Linked DNA regions of Siphonobacter curvatus. The protein of the gene in region 2 interacts with the protein of the main gene of each other region in a pairwise test. Links are inferred from orthologs where the notes say so. Each region holds a gene or a part of one and is shown on either strand. Other genes may lie near its edges.

Region 1 (8,024 bases), on a different replicon or contig from region 2:
TTCAGCAAATGTTCCGCCGGATCAAGGGCGAAACGGGTAACCTTGAGAAGTATTAAGTATGACCTTACTGGAAGAAATTGACTGGCTGCTCATTGGCGAATTAATCTACGGTTTGATCGTAGCTGCCACTTGTGTACGCATCATTTATGACACCCGGACCAGTACGAAAACGCTGGCGTATCTGCTCTTAACGGTTTTTCTGCCCGTTGTCGGCATGATTCTATACTTCTCGGTAGGACTGAACTATCGGACCCGTAGTCTGTACAGTAAGAAACTTTTCGACGATGATCAACTCCTCAAGAAGCTCTACGCTCAGATAACCCGGGTTACCCGTAATAACCTCGAAACGGACCATGAGGCCGTGCAGCAGTACCGCGAACTGGCGTATTTACTTCTCAACGATAACATCAGTCCGTTAACGGCTAACAATGACATCAAAGTCCTTCGCAACGGTGAAGAAACATTTCCTGAAATTCTGAAAGCCTTGCGGGCAGCCAGGCATCACATTCACATCGAGTACTACATTTTTGAGGATGATACCATTGGAAATGCGATCAAGGACGTGCTGATCGAAAAAGCCCGACAGGGTGTACAGGTTCGATTTATTTATGATGATTTTGGTAGCCGCTCCATTCGCCGCACATTGGTACCGGAACTGCGGGCGGCGGGCGTGGAGGCGTATCCCTTTTACCGTATTATATTCATCGCTCTAGCCAACCGACTGAATTACCGCAATCACCGGAAAATTATTGTGATTGACGGGAGTACGGCTTTTACCGGGGGAATTAATATCTCGGATCGGTATCAAAACCCCAATTCAAATAAGCTGTACTGGCGAGATACGCATCTGCGAATCGACGGACCGGGGACGTACTATTTACAGTATATTTTTCTCTGCGACTGGAATTTTTGTGCCGGACAATCGCTCATGCCCGAACCCGAGTTTTTCTGTGAACCCGAAGCGTCACAGACGAACGCTCTGGTACAGATTGCTTCCAGCGGTCCCGATTCCGTTCAGCCCAGTATTCTCTTTTCGCTGTTACAGGCGATTAATCTGGCCCGAAACGAAATCCTGATTACGACGCCTTATTTCATACCGGGAGACAGTCTGCTGGATGCCCTGATTGTGGCGGCTTTGAGTGGTGTAAAAATCAAATTACTCGTACCGGGCATTTCGGATTCCTGGCTGGTCAATACGGCCGCTCAGTCGTATTACGAGGATTTGCTGCGGGTAGGCGTGGAAATTTACCGGTACCAGAAGGGCTTCGTTCACGCCAAGACCCTCGTGGCCGATGGCTTACTGTCTTCGATCGGAACGGCCAATATGGATTTTCGAAGTTTCGAACTCAATTTCGAAGTGAACGCCTTTCTCTACGACGCTCAGGTGTCCGAATACCTGCGTAATATCTTTTACGAAGACATACAGGACGCTGAACGGCTCGATCCTAGTCAGTGGCTACAGCGACCAGTCTGGAAGAAAATGCTGGAAAAAGTAGCCCGCATGATTTCACCTTTACTGTAGGATAAGGGCTAAGTGTGGAGTGATCCATACTGATTTAGAAAGCTTAAGGATTCACTGACAGTTGCTCATTATTTTGCGGCAGTTTGGCTTTATACCGGGGCAACTTGGTAGCGATAAAAATACCGAGAGCCACCAGCGACCCTGAAATCATGAATACATACTGAATGGAGTAGTGTTCAGATAGCATTTCCGACGTATTCCGGCTGATGTAATACTGGTAGATAAATTGCTGAATCATCCCGCTAAAAGCGATGCCGATAGAGCCACTGAGTTGCTGAATGAGCGTATACACCGAAGAGGCGGGCGTCACCTGATTGGGGAGTACAGCATTCATGGCGGTAGCGGTCAGCGGCGTAATCAAGAGACCCAGTCCAATTCCCCGAATCATCATGGAGAGAAGTACATACCACACCATGGGCTCATTGATTTGCGAGAACAGGAACATGGAAAGAGCCACCAGTCCCAGCCCCGCCATGACAAAACGTTTGGGGCCGTACTTATCCGAGAGATTCCCCGCGAGTGGCGTAAAAATCGCCATCATGATGGAGTTGGGCAGAATCATCAGTCCGGATTCCAGTTCAGAAAATTTCAGATAACCCTGGAGTAAGAACGGTAACAGAAATAAGCCACCGAACAGAGCGATAGAGCGAAGTACCGTAATCAGCACGCAGTACACGTACGTCGGTCGCTCAAAAATGCTAAGATCAAATAAGGCTCCGGGCCGATGATAGCTGCGTTTGATAAATACGCCCAGGGCTACTAAGGAAAGCACTAGAGGCAACCATACCTGCAAAGACCCGAATCCTTGGCTGGAAAACTGGGCAATGGCAAACTGAAACAGCAGAATAAATAGCGTAAACAGAGCAAAACCACTCAGATCGAAATGAATGCTGGTATCCCGACTACGGTCTAGAAACTTCAGTGACCGCATAGCCAGTGCAATAGCCAGGATGCCAATGGGCAGGTTAATGTAGAAGATGGAAGTCCAGCCGAAATATTCCGTCAGCAAACCACCCAGCGTAGGCCCGATCGCCGGACCCGTAATGCCTCCCAGCGACCACCATCCCATGACTTTACCGCGTTCGTTAGCTGGAAACACGGTTGTCAAAATTGCCATGGCTGTGGGAGAGAGCGACCCCCCGCCGAAGGCCTGAAAGGCTCGGGCCGTAATGAGTTCGGGCAGGGTAGTGGAAAGGGCACAGCCCAGCGAACCTAAGATAAACAGCAGTAAGCTTCCCAGATAGAGTTTATAAAAACCAATCCGCAATCGCAGCCAGTTTGTCAGGGGCATGAAAATACAAAAGCCCAGCATGTAAATGGTAATGACCCATTCAATCTCATCGACGTTTACCCCAAACTCCCGACTCATGGTGGGTAAGGAGACATTCACAATACTGCTGTCAATGCCTGCCATCAGTGTTCCCAGCATTAAAGGGATAATCAGGGAAATAGTATTCTTCATAAATCGCTATACATTCATCCGGTAGTCGAAGCTAAATCCGAAAAAATCCTTCCACAGTCAACTATTAAGCCTCAACTACAAACCAAATATGAAAAGCTTTTCTATTTTTGTAACACATCGTCCCTGATTTGAAACCTTCCCTGTGAACGTAACTACGCAATCTTCCTGGCGAAGCCTGTACCGGCTGACGGTCGCGAGATTTTTTCTCGGCCTGTTTACGGTAATGCTCGTCAATGGCGTAGTGTTCCGGCACGGGCACCGACTGGCCGATGGACGGATTATTTCTCACGCTCACCCCTTCCGATCGAAGACGAAAGGGCCCATTCAGCCCAACTCCCACACGTCACTGGAGTTGCTGTTACTGGATGCGGTGTCCAATCCCGTACTGGATCTGCCGAGTGTTGAATCGATTGATTTTCAGACTTGGGAAATTGAATTAAGTCCGGTTTTTACGCTTTTCTACCAAGGAATTACGCCGATTGGTGAATTCCTCTATTACTCCCTCCGAGGTCCACCCGCGGCCTAGTGTAACTCATTTTCGAAATGGTTGGCTATTCAGGCCTAACGTAGAGGTGTACCGGCTCCGCAGGAGATCGTATGTCTTTGCACGTCAGTTTAGTCCAAGATTTCTCCTTTCTTTCTTTTTGTATCCTAGCAGGTAGCATCGCGTGCAGTTCCCATGCCTTGGGGTGTGCGTAGGCCTGTATGGTCCATTTTTCCCGCAAAAACACTCGATGAAAAATATTTTCTTCTTCTTCTGCTTTCTGCTTTCAGGAAGCCTGTTTGCTCAGAATACCCTTTCCGGTAAAGTGATTCACCGGGAAGATAACGAAACCGTCGTGGGTGCGACGGTATACATTCCGGAATTACGCGTGGGAGCCACTTCCGACGTAAACGGTGCCTACAAAATCTCTAATCTGCCCAAGGGCACGTTTACGGTGCAGGTTAGCTACGTATCCCACCGGACGGTGATTGAAAAAGTGACCGTGGATGGTGCAACGACTAAGGATTTTGTGATGGAAAACGCCGCTCAGTCGCTCGAAGAAGTGATTGTTTCGGGATCATCCACGAAAACAGTAATCAAGGAAAGCCCCATTCCGATTGCAGCCATTACGCAGTTGCGGTTATTACAGCAGTCTTCGACCAACCTGATCGATGCCGTGGCTAAACTACCCGGCATGTCGCAGGTATCGACTGGAGCGGGGCTGAGTAAGCCCATCATTCGGGGGTTGGGCTTCAACCGGGTAATTACCATGCACGACGGCGTACGGCAGGAGGATAACCAGTGGGGTGAAGAGCACAGCATCCAGATTGATGAGTATTCGATTGATCGTTACGAAATCATCCGAGGAGCCGGTTCACTAATGTACGGTTCCGATGGGTTAGGAGGCGTAATGTCCGTATTGTCGCCGCGTCCGATCGAGGAAGGCAAAATGGTGGGTCGAATCCTGAGTAACTATCAGACGAATAATAATCTCTACGGAATCTCGGCTCAGATCGCGGGCAACAAAAACGGATTTGTCTGGCTGGCTCAGGCTTCAACAAAGTCCACCAAGAATTACCGCAATGCGTACGACGATCGCGTGTTCGCCTCCAATTTTACCGAGCCAATCAATTTCAACGGCTATTTTGGTTTAAATAAAAAGTGGGGTTATTCCCGCATTCACTTCCTGCGGACGTTCCAGAAATACAACATCATCAATGGTACCCGCGATGCGTCGGGGCGCTTTACAACGGCGAGCGTTAATGGGATCGGCGAAGTAGTAGACCGACCGGTTACGAATGACGAACTCAACAGTCGCAATTTCATTCCGTACAACTCGCAAAAGCTCATTAACGAAAAACTTTCCTGGAATAACCTGGTCAATTTCGCCAATGGCTCATCAGCTACGGCGGTCGTGAGTATGGCCCGAAACCGCCGTAGCGAGTACGGAGATGTGACCCGTCCTTGGGAGTCGCAACTGGACTTGTACCTGTACACCAATTACTACGATGTGCGGTACAACTTCGCGGCCAAGAATAACTGGGAGGTGAACGTCGGTACCAACGGGATGTTCCAGCGATTGGACAATCAGGGTTTTCAGGTACTGTATCCGAACTACAACCTCTTCGACAACGGTGTATTCCTGTTCGCCAAGAAGAGCTACGATCGGCTGAAGCTTTCCGGCGGGGTGCGGTATGACATTCGCTTACTCGACATTGGCAAACTATACATTGATCCGGACGGTAATTTCCAGGTAACGCCGCAGGGTGCGGGCAGTGAGCGTTTTGCGGGCTTTGATAAAAACTACCAGAACGTATCGGCCAGTCTAGGTGGCGTGTATAACCTGACCGAAAAATTAGCCGTACGGGTGAATGGTTCGCGGGGTTTTCGGGCACCTACTGTACCCGAGCTTTCGTCAAACGGCATTCACGCCGGGACCTTCCGCTATGAAATCGGTAAGCTCGACGCCGTGCCGGAAGTGGCCTATCAGGGCGATTTAGGATTGACGTACGAAGACAAAAACTGGTACGTGGATCTGAGCGTCTTCCAGAACTCGATTCAAAACTACACGTACTCCGAACGGGTACAGAAACCCAACGGTCAAGATACGCTGTACAATGGCAACGTTCCCATTTACCGCTACGCTCAGGGCAATGCCCGGCTTCGGGGTATGGAAGGTACGGTAACGTTCAATCCGCAGGCGGCTCGCTGGTTTAGTATTACGCAGAGTTACTCAGCGGTATTCGGGGACAATCTCTCGGCCCGCGAAGAGGAAGCTAAATATTTGCCGTTCATGCCCGCTCCCCGCTGGATTTCGCAGGTAAAACTGACGAAAGATCGGTACCGGGATTTTCTACGGAATCTGTACCTGACCGTGGATCTGGAAGTAACGCAGAAACAGAATCGCTTTCTGGCTGCTTACGGTACGGAAACCGCGACACCGGGGTACCAACTCGTGAATATCGGATTGGGTACGGACATCGTAACGAAAAACAAACGAACGCTGGCATCCTTCTACTTCTCGGCTAATAACGTTTTTGATGTAGCGTATCAGTCACACCAAAGTCGTTTGAAATACCTGGAAGTCAATCCACGAACGGGTCGAGCTGGGGTATTCAATATGGGCCGGAATTTGAGCTTTAAGTTGATTATTCCGTTTGAAGTGAAGATTTAGAAGGAATATTAAGCACAAAGAAGGACGGGCATTCGCTCGTCCTTCTTTGCGTTTGAGGGGGTTGGGCTAAAACCTAACCATTAGAGAATGGGTCGAACCTACGGTTCTTCGGCATTCGCTGTAGTTGCGAGGAAGAGCCGTAGTGTCAGTTTGTTTCGTTCAACCCTTTTGATTGAAGCCGTTTTCTTTTGAATTAATTACAACGCCGCGTCCTTCTTCAAATCAGCAATCACTACTTCCGGGCTTTCCGCGGAAAAAACAAAGTTTCCGGCGACGAGTACATCTGCCCCGTGTTCTACCAGCTTTCGGGCATTCCCCGCATTCACCCCGCCGTCTACTTCAATGAGTAACTGCGGGTTAAGCGTATAGCGTAATTCCGACAGACGGTTGATTTTCTCGTACGTCCGTTGGATAAATTTCTGTCCACCAAAACCCGGATTCACGGACATAATCAGTACTAGGTCCAGCTCTTCCAGAATATCCTCCAGCAGGAAAACGGGCGTATGCGGATTAAGAGCCACGCCCGCCTGACAACCCGCATCTTTAATCTGCTGAATGGTACGGTGCAGGTGCGTACAGGCTTCATAATGAACCGTAATGCGATCGGCTCCGGCTTTTTGAAAGGTCTCGATGTATCGTTCGGGCTGCGTAATCATCAGATGCACGTCGAGGGGTTTCTGGGCGTAGCGTTTGACGGCTTCGACCACTGGAAAACCAAAAGAAATATTGGGGACAAAGACCCCATCCATGACGTCCACGTGAATCCAGTCGGCTTCGGAGCGGTTGAGCATTTCGATTTCACGTTGCAGGTTCGCAAAATCAGAGGCAAGTATCGAAGGAGCGATTAAAGGCGTTTTCATGGAGCAAAGGTAAATTTTTCTGTATGCGAAAGTTTTAGACCTTTGTATAAAATCAGTTTCCAGTGGGCAAAGACTGCGTTTAGGGTAGATAAAACCGTCACGCGTCGCACTGAAAACGGTCCCTTAGTAACCGTACGCATGACTCCTCAGCAACGAATTGACGAACTAACCGAACGTCTTCAGTATTTAAATAACCGATATTATCAGGACGCCGTTTCTGAAGTATCTGATTTTGAGTTCGACGCCCTTTTGCGGGAGTTGACGCAGCTCGAATTAGAGTACCCGCAATTCAAGCACAAAGGCTCGCCCACGCAGAACGTCGGGGGTACCGTTTCCAAAGAATTTGCAACCGTATTCCATCGGTATCCGATGCTGTCGTTGTCGAATACGTACAACGAACAGGAAATTCTGGACTGGGAGGAACGCATTCGTAAAATCATTCCTGAGGAAGACGTTGAATTCATTTGCGAACAGAAATTCGATGGTATTTCCCTGTCCATCCGCTACGAAAACGGGCTGCTGACCACGGGTGTCACCCGGGGGGACGGAACGCGGGGGGATGACATTACCAATAACGTGCGAACCCTGCGAACTCTGCCGCACCACATCGAAGCCGAAGATTTGCCGCCAATTTTTGAAGTACGTGGCGAAGGCTTCATGCCGTTGCTTTCGTTCAATAAGCTCAATCAGGAACGTGTGGACATTGGCGAAGAACCGCTGATGAATCCCCGTAATGCCGCTGCTGGAACGTTCAAATTACAGGATTCCGCGGAAGTGGCCCGTCGCCGACTGGATTGTTACCTGTATACGTTCCTGGCCGATACAGAAATTTTCAGCACGCACGAAGAGAGCTTACTGGCCCTGCAACGCTGGGGATTTAACGTGTCGCAAACCTGGCGAAAATGCTCCTCGATTCAGGAAGTACTGGCTTACATCAACGAATGGGAAACCAAGCGTTTCGATCTGCCTTTAAATACCGATGGGATTGTCATTAAAGTCAATTCCTTCGCTCAGCAACGGGA
Region 2 (8,149 bases):
TACTGTCAATTTAATAGTAACAGTCAGGTAAACTGGTATCTGGGTACGGATGGGGCGGCCAACGGTTCACGGGGTCGTCAGGATCTGGTCACCGTCGTCACGCATGAGCTGGGTCACGGCTTAGGCTTTACGAGTTCTTTCTACGCTGAAAACCCAATCGGCGTATGGGGCAATGATTCGAATTATGGCTATCCCGAAGCGTTCGACCACTTTGTAGTGAATGCCAATAATCAGCAGCTCATCGATCAAACGCTATTTAGCAACCCTTCCAACGAGCTGTACCGACAACTGACCAGCAATAACCTGTTCTTCAACGGCCCCCTTGCCACGCAACGCAATGGCGGTACAAAACCGAAACTATACGCTCCCACTACTTACAGCGTCGGGTCCAGTATTTCGCACCTCGACGAAACGACCTACCGTACGGGGACGGCCAATGCCCTGATGACGCCCTCGCTGGCCCGGGGAGAAGTCAACCAGAATCCGGGCCCCATCGTCATGAACATCTTTACGGATATGGGTTGGAAATCTACCTCTATTCTGCACGAACGGCTTCGGGATTCAGAAGATCTACTCGGACGACCCATTACGTTCCGGGCAACGGTCGTTAGTGATACCACATTGAAAGGGAACGTACGACTTTCCTACACGATCAATGATACGACCCGGGCGAATGCCACGACTGTTAACATGACCCAGTCGGGTTCGGAGTATACCTATACGCTGGCGGCGTCGAATACGCCCCGGATCATCCGTTACTGGATTACGGCCGAGGATAACTCTAACCGCGTTTTCACTAGCCCCGCCGAAGCTCCCAGTCGGGCTTTCTGGACCTTCCGTATCGGTACCGACAATACGCCACCCACCATTACACACGTTCCGCAATCAACGATTTTATCCACGGCAGATTCGCTGATTCTGGATGCCGATGTTTTTGATGACTTTGATTTCGGTATTGATACGACTTACATTGAGTACCGGATCAATGGCGTAGCTCAGGCTTCAGTGCCCATGCCTCGCTTAGGCTATTACGTCACCAATGGGATTCGCAGCAACAACATCTACGCAGTTGGCGTACTAACGTTTCCATCGGGACGGATTAAGGGCGGCGATAAGATTGAATACCGTATTGTAGCTCGTGACCGTTCCAAAGCCCGTAACCAGGGTACACTACCCGCCACGGGGTACTTCACCGTCAACGTAGCGGGCGTAGGTACTGCGGTTGCGGAGTACGTCAATGATTTTAATGCCACGACCGCAGCGAATGATTTTTCGGGGAATGGTTTCCAGATTACTACGCCGACGGGTTTCCTCGACGCAGCTATTCATTCCGATCACCCCTACGTTGATGGCCCTGCCAGTCAGGGGTACGAAGCAAACTACGTCTACACTTTACTGAAACCCATTCGGCTTTCGGATCAGGACCCCTTTATTCGGTTCGATGAAATCTGTCTGGTCGAACCAGGAGCTGCAGGTTCCATTTTCGGTAGTTCTGACTTCTATGATTATGTGGTGGTGGAAGGCTCAAGGGACGGGGGAAAAACCTGGGTTCCTTTCGATGACGGCTGGGATGCCCGGGCCAACAACGAATGGCTGACGGCCTATAATTCGCAGCTAGTTCGGGCGAACGGAGCCGAAAACTCTACCTACGCCGGTACGGCAGGGCTGTACAAACGCCGGGAAGTAAACATGCTGGGTTCGGGTTATTTCAGTCCGGGTCAGCAGGTACTGGTCCGTTTCCGCTTATTCGCCGATCAGCTTTCGCACGGCTGGGGCTGGAGCATCGATAATTTGTATATTCAACGGGCAAAACCGGTCGTTACTTCGGTAGAGCCTACGCTGCAACGGGCCATGATAGCGGTATCTCCAAACCCTAGTAATACGGGTGAATTTTTGGTGGAAGCGGACTTTCCTTCAGTCACCCAATCTTTAGGTCTTTCAGTCACGAACCTGTTTGGCCAATCGCTTTATCAGAAAACCATCGCCAATCCAGGTTCCTTGCGGGAACGCTTGTCGCTGACAAATCTGCCCGCGGGTACGTACCTGATTCGCTTCCAGACGGACGCCGAAGTCATTACCCGACGGGTCGTGATTGCCAAATAAAAACCAATACGTTACCAAAAGCCGGGTGCCTTATCTCACCCGGCTTTTTTGTGCTTCTAACGCTCTTCTTTAACCTGGTGACGCGTACCTTTAAGGCACGAATTACCCTTTCTCCCATGAAATTTCTCTGGTATTGCCTCCTTTGCCTAGTCCTGCTTGGGCAGTCTTCCTGCCGCGTAAGTCGTCAGCGGTCCTCGCTTACTTCGCTGGATACGCTCTGGCAGTCGAACGCGTTTCAGCATCACCACGCCGGACTGATGATTCTGGACGCGGATACCCGCAAGGTGGTCTACCAGCACAATGCCGAACGCTATTTTGTACCCGCATCCAACACTAAGCTTTTTACTTTTTATGCGGGAATGAAAATGCTGGGCGATTCCATCGAAGCCCTGCGATACGTCGTTCAGCAGGATTCACTAATCTTCTGGGGTACGGGGGATCCTTCGCTGCTCAATCCCAATCTGCCGAGTACCAAGGTGGTGGATTTTCTGCAATCCCGTTCGGAAAAGCTGTACTTCTGGCCCGGCAACCCGCTCCTTAAACCCTACGGACCCGGCTGGGCCTGGGATGATTACAACGACTATTACCAAGCCGAACGAACCAGCCTTCCCCTATACGGCAATGTCGTCCGGTTTACCCGAAAATCGGACCAAACAGTACAGGCTAATCCCAGCCAATTCCGGTATACACTGGATACGTTGCATCGGGATTTTCAGGTTCGCAGGGCGGAAACCGAAAACCTCTTTTACGGTACGAAGGCACCGATTCCCCTGCGGTATGAGCAGGACGTACCTTTCCGGACTTCGACGGAAGTAACGCTGCAGTTACTCAGTGATACGCTGCAAAAACCCATTACTCCTTTACCGGCTTTTACGTCGAAGGTATACCAGCCCCTGCGTTCGGTAGCGAGTGATACGCTTTTTAAACGCATGCTTCAGCCATCGGATAATTTCCTGGCCGAGCAGATTCTCCTACTCGTTTGTGCCAAACTCGAACAGCCTTTCGATCCCGGTACAGCGATTGATTACATGCTCAACAACCACCTAAGGGATCTGCCCGATGCTCCACACTGGGTAGACGGTTCGGGTCTTTCCCGGTATAATCTCTTCACGCCCCGCAGTATCGTGGCGTTACTGGAAAAACTACTCGCCGAAGTGCCCCGCGAGCGGCTTTTTCCGCTACTGGCCGTGGGTGGACAAAGCGGTACACTCAGGAATAGTTACCGCTCCGCCGATCGGAAACCGTACCTGTTTGGGAAGACGGGTTCGCTATCTACCTGCTATAACCTGAGTGGCTATTTGCTGACCAAAACGGGTAAAACGTTGCTGGTCAGTTTTATGAATAATAACTTCAACCGACCCACGAGTGAGGTACGTAAGGAAGTTGAACGCGTACTCACGGCCATTCACGAGCAGTATTGAAGCAAGGGTTGCGTGTCTATTATCCGTATTTCTTGCGTACTTTTGTCGCGGAAATCCACAATACATGCAGTCCCAAAAACCTTTCATTGTTGGCATTACGGGTGGTAGTGCGTCGGGTAAAACGTTGTTTTTGAAAAGCCTTTTAGCGGCTTTTCCCCAGGAACAAATCACATTAATTTCACAGGATAACTACTACCGGCCCCGGCACGAAATTCCGCTGGACCGGCACGGTGTCCATAACTTTGATCTTCCCGAGTCCATTGATTTTCAGCAGTACGCTCAGCACATTCACGACCTGCGGGAAGGGAAACTGGTGGAAAAACTGGAGTACACGTTCAACAACCCGGAGATTGTTCCGGCCATGCTGACGTTCCAACCTTCGCCCATCATTGTCGTGGAAGGTATTTTCGTATTTTACTTCGAAGAAATCGCGAACATGCTGGATCTGAAAGTCTTCATCGATGCTAAAAACAAGGTGAAGCTAAACCGCCGGATTCGTCGTGATGCCGAAGAGCGAGGCTACGACATCAACGATGTATTATACCGCTGGGAGCACCACGTCAAACCGACCTATCAGAAATACATCAAACCCTTCCGGGCTCAGGCGGATATTGTCATTCCCAATAACGAACACTTCGAAAAAGGGTTGGACTTGCTGGTCCATTATCTAAGAATGCTGATTACTACGTCAGGAAGCTCAAATCTGGGTACAATTGACCCTGAACAGGCTCGGTAAAAAGGCTTCTCCGGAAAATTGATTTTTCAGGACTTTCAGACCACTGGCAAAATGCGTTACTTTGCAGGGCATTTTGCGGGATCAAAGAAAGCGGACGTGGTTCGCGAAGGTCACTTGCCTTCCCTCTTTCATCTCTTTTCACGACAGGAAATCACCATAAACTTTTCTCTTCTATGAGTACGATTCAGTACGTACACGCTCGCCAGATTCTGGATTCGCGTGGCAACCCAACCGTTGAAGTAGACGTTCGCACCGAAAATGGCTTCCTGGGTCGGGCTGCTGTACCTTCCGGAGCTTCTACGGGCGTTCACGAGGCGGTTGAACTTCGCGACGACGACAAGTCTGTATACTTAGGTAAAGGCGTGTTGAAAGCCGTTGAAAACGTCAATGAACTGATCTACCCTGAAATTCTTGGTATTTCTGTATTCGAGCAGAACATGATCGACAAAATCATGATCGAGTTGGACGGTACGCCCAACAAAAGCAAACTCGGAGCTAACGCCATTTTAGGCGTGTCGCTGGCAATCGCTAAGGCGGCGGCTCAGGAAGCGGGTCTGCCCCTGTTCCGTTACATCGGTGGTGTTAACGCCAACACGCTGCCCGTACCGATGATGAACATCATCAACGGTGGTGCTCACGCTGATAACGCGATCGACTTCCAGGAGTTTATGGTTGTTCCGGCTAAAGCAGAAACGTTCTCGCAATCCCTCCGTATGGGAACGGAAGTATTCCACGCCCTGAAAGGTGTACTGAAATCAAAAGGGTACTCAACCAACGTAGGTGACGAAGGTGGTTTTGCTCCGAACATTCAGTCGAACGTAGAAGCGCTGGAAACGGTATTACAGGCGATTGAAAAAGCTGGTTACCGTCCGGGCGAAGACGTATTCATCGCCATGGATGCTGCCGTATCTGAACTCTACAACGCAGAAACGGGTAAATATATCTTCAAGAAATCAACGAAAGACGAATTGACGTCTTCTGAACTGGTTTCTTACTGGACGGAATGGGTCAACAAATACCCCATCATCTCCATCGAAGACGGTATGGCCGAAGACGATTGGGATGGCTGGAAAGCTCTTACCGACAGCATCGGTTCAAAAACGCAGCTGGTGGGTGACGACTTGTTCGTAACCAACGTGAAGCGTCTGGAAATGGGTATCGAAAAAGGTGTAGCCAACGCTGTACTGGTGAAAGTAAACCAAATTGGTTCACTTACCGAAACGATCGATACCGTAAACCTCGGCAAGCGTAACAGCTACAACAACATCATGTCGCACCGTTCGGGCGAGACCGAAGATGCTACCATTTCTGATCTGGCCGTTGCTCTGAACACGGGTCAAATCAAAACGGGTTCTGCTTCTCGTTCCGACCGTATGGCGAAATACAACCAATTGATCCGGATCGAAGAAGAACTGGGCGATTCAGCGTACTTCCCCGGCTTGAAAGCGTTCTAATTCGCTGGCAGTCTTTTGGGCTATGGGCTTGGGTTCTTTTCGGAGAACTTAAACCCATAGCCCATTTTTTTGTTACAAAGGTGTAATCCCCTCTCGACTATGTCTCGTTTCAAGCCCTCTCAATTTCGTATCCTGGCCGGAATCGTCTGGTTCGTGATGATTTGTATTAGCGACTACAGCCCCTTCAAACAGTGGGAAATGAGTCGTGAATTGGTGGCGTTAAAAGAGCAGAAGAAATTCATGGAAAAGGAAATCGTCCGGGTACACGACGAGCGGAAAGCCATCAACGAATCGCCCACATCGCTGGAAACGTTTGCCCGGGAAAAGTACCACATGAAAAAGGAAAACGAAGAGGTGTTTGTACTGGTGGATGAGCAGGGGAATCCGGTGGAGTGAGGGTTTGAGGTTTCTAGGTAGGTTTGAGATTAGGTTTAAGGTTTGACACTTGTTAGGTTTCCGTGAGTCGGCTGCAGTATTGGCTGAGGTTTGATTACAGAAGGGCGACTAGTGTACATTTCCAAACTTGTACCCACCATTAAGTAGTCTTTAACTGCCTGGTTAGCCAATCCGAAAGCGATTCGTAAAGCTCCCATGTATTGCGAATGCATAGCTGCTAAGTTCCAGATTACAAATCTGAAACAGCGAAGAGTCTACCAGACGATCTGAGCCTTACCGGTTTAGTAGCATTATGGATAATACTCCTTAGATTAACACCTTCTAGTCAGGAAATACTAATTGATCTCTTTTCAGCATTGAAAACTGCCCATTGAAAACAATACAATGATTAACGTTCTTTTTGTTTGCCTAGGAAATATTTGCCGCTCGCCGCTGGCGGAAGCTTTGTTCAAGAAAGCGGTGGAAGAACGCGGGCTATCCGACCAGATTTACTGCGATTCTGCGGCAACGAGTACTTACGAAATTGGTAATCGTCCCGATCACCGTACCCGCCGCAATGCGGAGTCGCATGGGCTGCAGCTCGATCACCGGGCCAAGCAGCTTCGCAAGTCCGATTTCGTGGATTTTGATTACATCATTGGCATGGATGATTCGAATTTTGATAACATTCAAACCATGTCCTACAAATTCAGCGGAGCGTATCCCCGTCACGAGCAGGTATTCCTCCTACGGAAATTTGATCCACTGGTGGATTCGTCCAGCATGACCATTCCTTCCCTGCCCGATCCGTATTACGAGGCGGATGAAGCCTTTGAAGAAGTATACCAGATTGCCGAACGCAGTACAAAGAAGCTACTGGACTGGATTGTTGAGCAGCATGGCTTAACGGCTCGCCAGGATTAGAGCGGCTTTTATCCGCCGCTTTTCATAAACTTCTGTCCCGATTCTGATTCCTTCAAATTACCTTTGCTCCGAATTCCATTGATAGGTCCATTCTCATCCCCTAAATATCGTGAGCAAAAAAGTTCTCTTAGTCATCCTCGACGGATGGGGCATTGCCAAACAAGGTGAAGAAGACCGTTCGGCGATCATTGCCGCTCAAACGCCTTTCTACGATTCCTTATTTGCGAATTATCCGCATTCTACGCTCGTCACCTTCGGCCCGGCGGTAGGTTTGCCCGTGGGTCAGTTTGGCAACTCTGAAGTAGGTCACATGAACCTCGGAGCGGGTCGTACCGTTAAGCAAAGTCTAGTACGGCTGAATGATGCCATCGAGCAGGATACCCTTCGCCACGAACCCGTATTGGTAGAGGCTCTGGAATACGCCAAGGCGAACCAGAAACCGGTACACCTGATTGGACTGGTTTCCGATGGCGGTGTACACGCCCATATCAATCACCTCAAAGCCCTTTGCAACGTTGCCAAAGACAATGGTTTGCAGGACGTATTCATCCACGCCTTTACCGATGGCCGGGATACTGATCCTAAGTCTGGTGTAGGCTACTTAACAGATCTACAGCATTTTTTGCCGACTTCCGTTGGGAAAATTGCTAGTGTTACGGGCCGGTATTACGCCATGGACCGGGACAATCGTTGGGAACGCATCAAGCTGGCCTATGACGTGATGGTGAAAGGCGTAGGCCAACTAACGCCCGCTGATCAGCTGATTCCAACGATGCTCCAGTCCTACGCAGAAGGCGTAACGGATGAGTTCATCAAGCCGATCTTATTGACGGAAAATGGTCAGCCGATTGCGACTATTCAGGAGGGCGACGTCGTTCTGTGTTTCAATTACCGCACCGACCGTCCGCAGGAAATCACGAAAGCTTTAACGCAGGAAAATTTCCCGGAATACGGTATGCATACCCTCGACATCCGGTATCTGACGCTGACCAACTATAATAAGTCGTTTACGGGTGTTCATGTGATTTTTGACGATTCCAACCTGCCCGCTACACTGGGTGAAATCATCTCGAAAGCGGGCAAGAAACAAATCCGGATTGCTGAAACGGAGAAGTATCCGCACGTCACTTTCTTCT

What was found.
Region 1: the proteins of eno (region 2) and rpe interact in binary tests that used the Escherichia coli proteins (3 or more experiments, as listed by UniProt). The link is inferred for Siphonobacter curvatus from one-to-one orthologs.

What each region holds. Positions count from the first base shown.
Region 1 is NZ_PTRA01000001.1:2,450,644-2,458,667, reverse strand. What follows is about bases 5,172-8,024. They hold rpe (ribulose-phosphate 3-epimerase), read right to left. Parts: upstream 7,003-8,024; coding sequence 6,340-7,002; downstream 5,172-6,339. Other genes in these bases: ligA (NAD-dependent DNA ligase LigA), read left to right, coding at 7,141-8,024; C5O19_RS10225 (TonB-dependent receptor), read left to right, coding at 5,172-6,142. Also shown: C5O19_RS10245 (metal-dependent hydrolase), read left to right, coding at 1-56; cls (cardiolipin synthase), read left to right, coding at 59-1,522; C5O19_RS10235 (MDR family MFS transporter), read right to left, coding at 1,566-2,984; C5O19_RS10230 (hypothetical protein), read left to right, coding at 3,127-3,510; more of C5O19_RS10225, read left to right, coding at 3,719-5,171. UniProt on the Escherichia coli protein: Catalyzes the reversible epimerization of D-ribulose 5-phosphate to D-xylulose 5-phosphate.
Region 2 is NZ_PTRA01000003.1:102,951-111,099, reverse strand. The notes cover bases 3,596-6,573. They hold eno (phosphopyruvate hydratase), read left to right. Parts: upstream 3,596-4,433; coding sequence 4,434-5,714; downstream 5,715-6,573. Other genes in these bases: C5O19_RS17480 (low molecular weight protein-tyrosine-phosphatase), read left to right, coding at 6,495-6,573; C5O19_RS17485 (FtsB family cell division protein), read left to right, coding at 5,814-6,110; udk (uridine kinase), read left to right, coding at 3,596-4,260. Also shown: C5O19_RS17505 (T9SS type A sorting domain-containing protein), read left to right, coding at 1-2,103; C5O19_RS17500 (D-alanyl-D-alanine carboxypeptidase/D-alanyl-D-alanine-endopeptidase), read left to right, coding at 2,220-3,524; more of udk, read left to right, coding at 3,589-3,595; more of C5O19_RS17480, read left to right, coding at 6,574-7,013; gpmI (2,3-bisphosphoglycerate-independent phosphoglycerate mutase), read left to right, coding at 7,123-8,149. UniProt on the Escherichia coli protein: Catalyzes the reversible conversion of 2-phosphoglycerate (2-PG) into phosphoenolpyruvate (PEP). It is essential for the degradation of carbohydrates via glycolysis.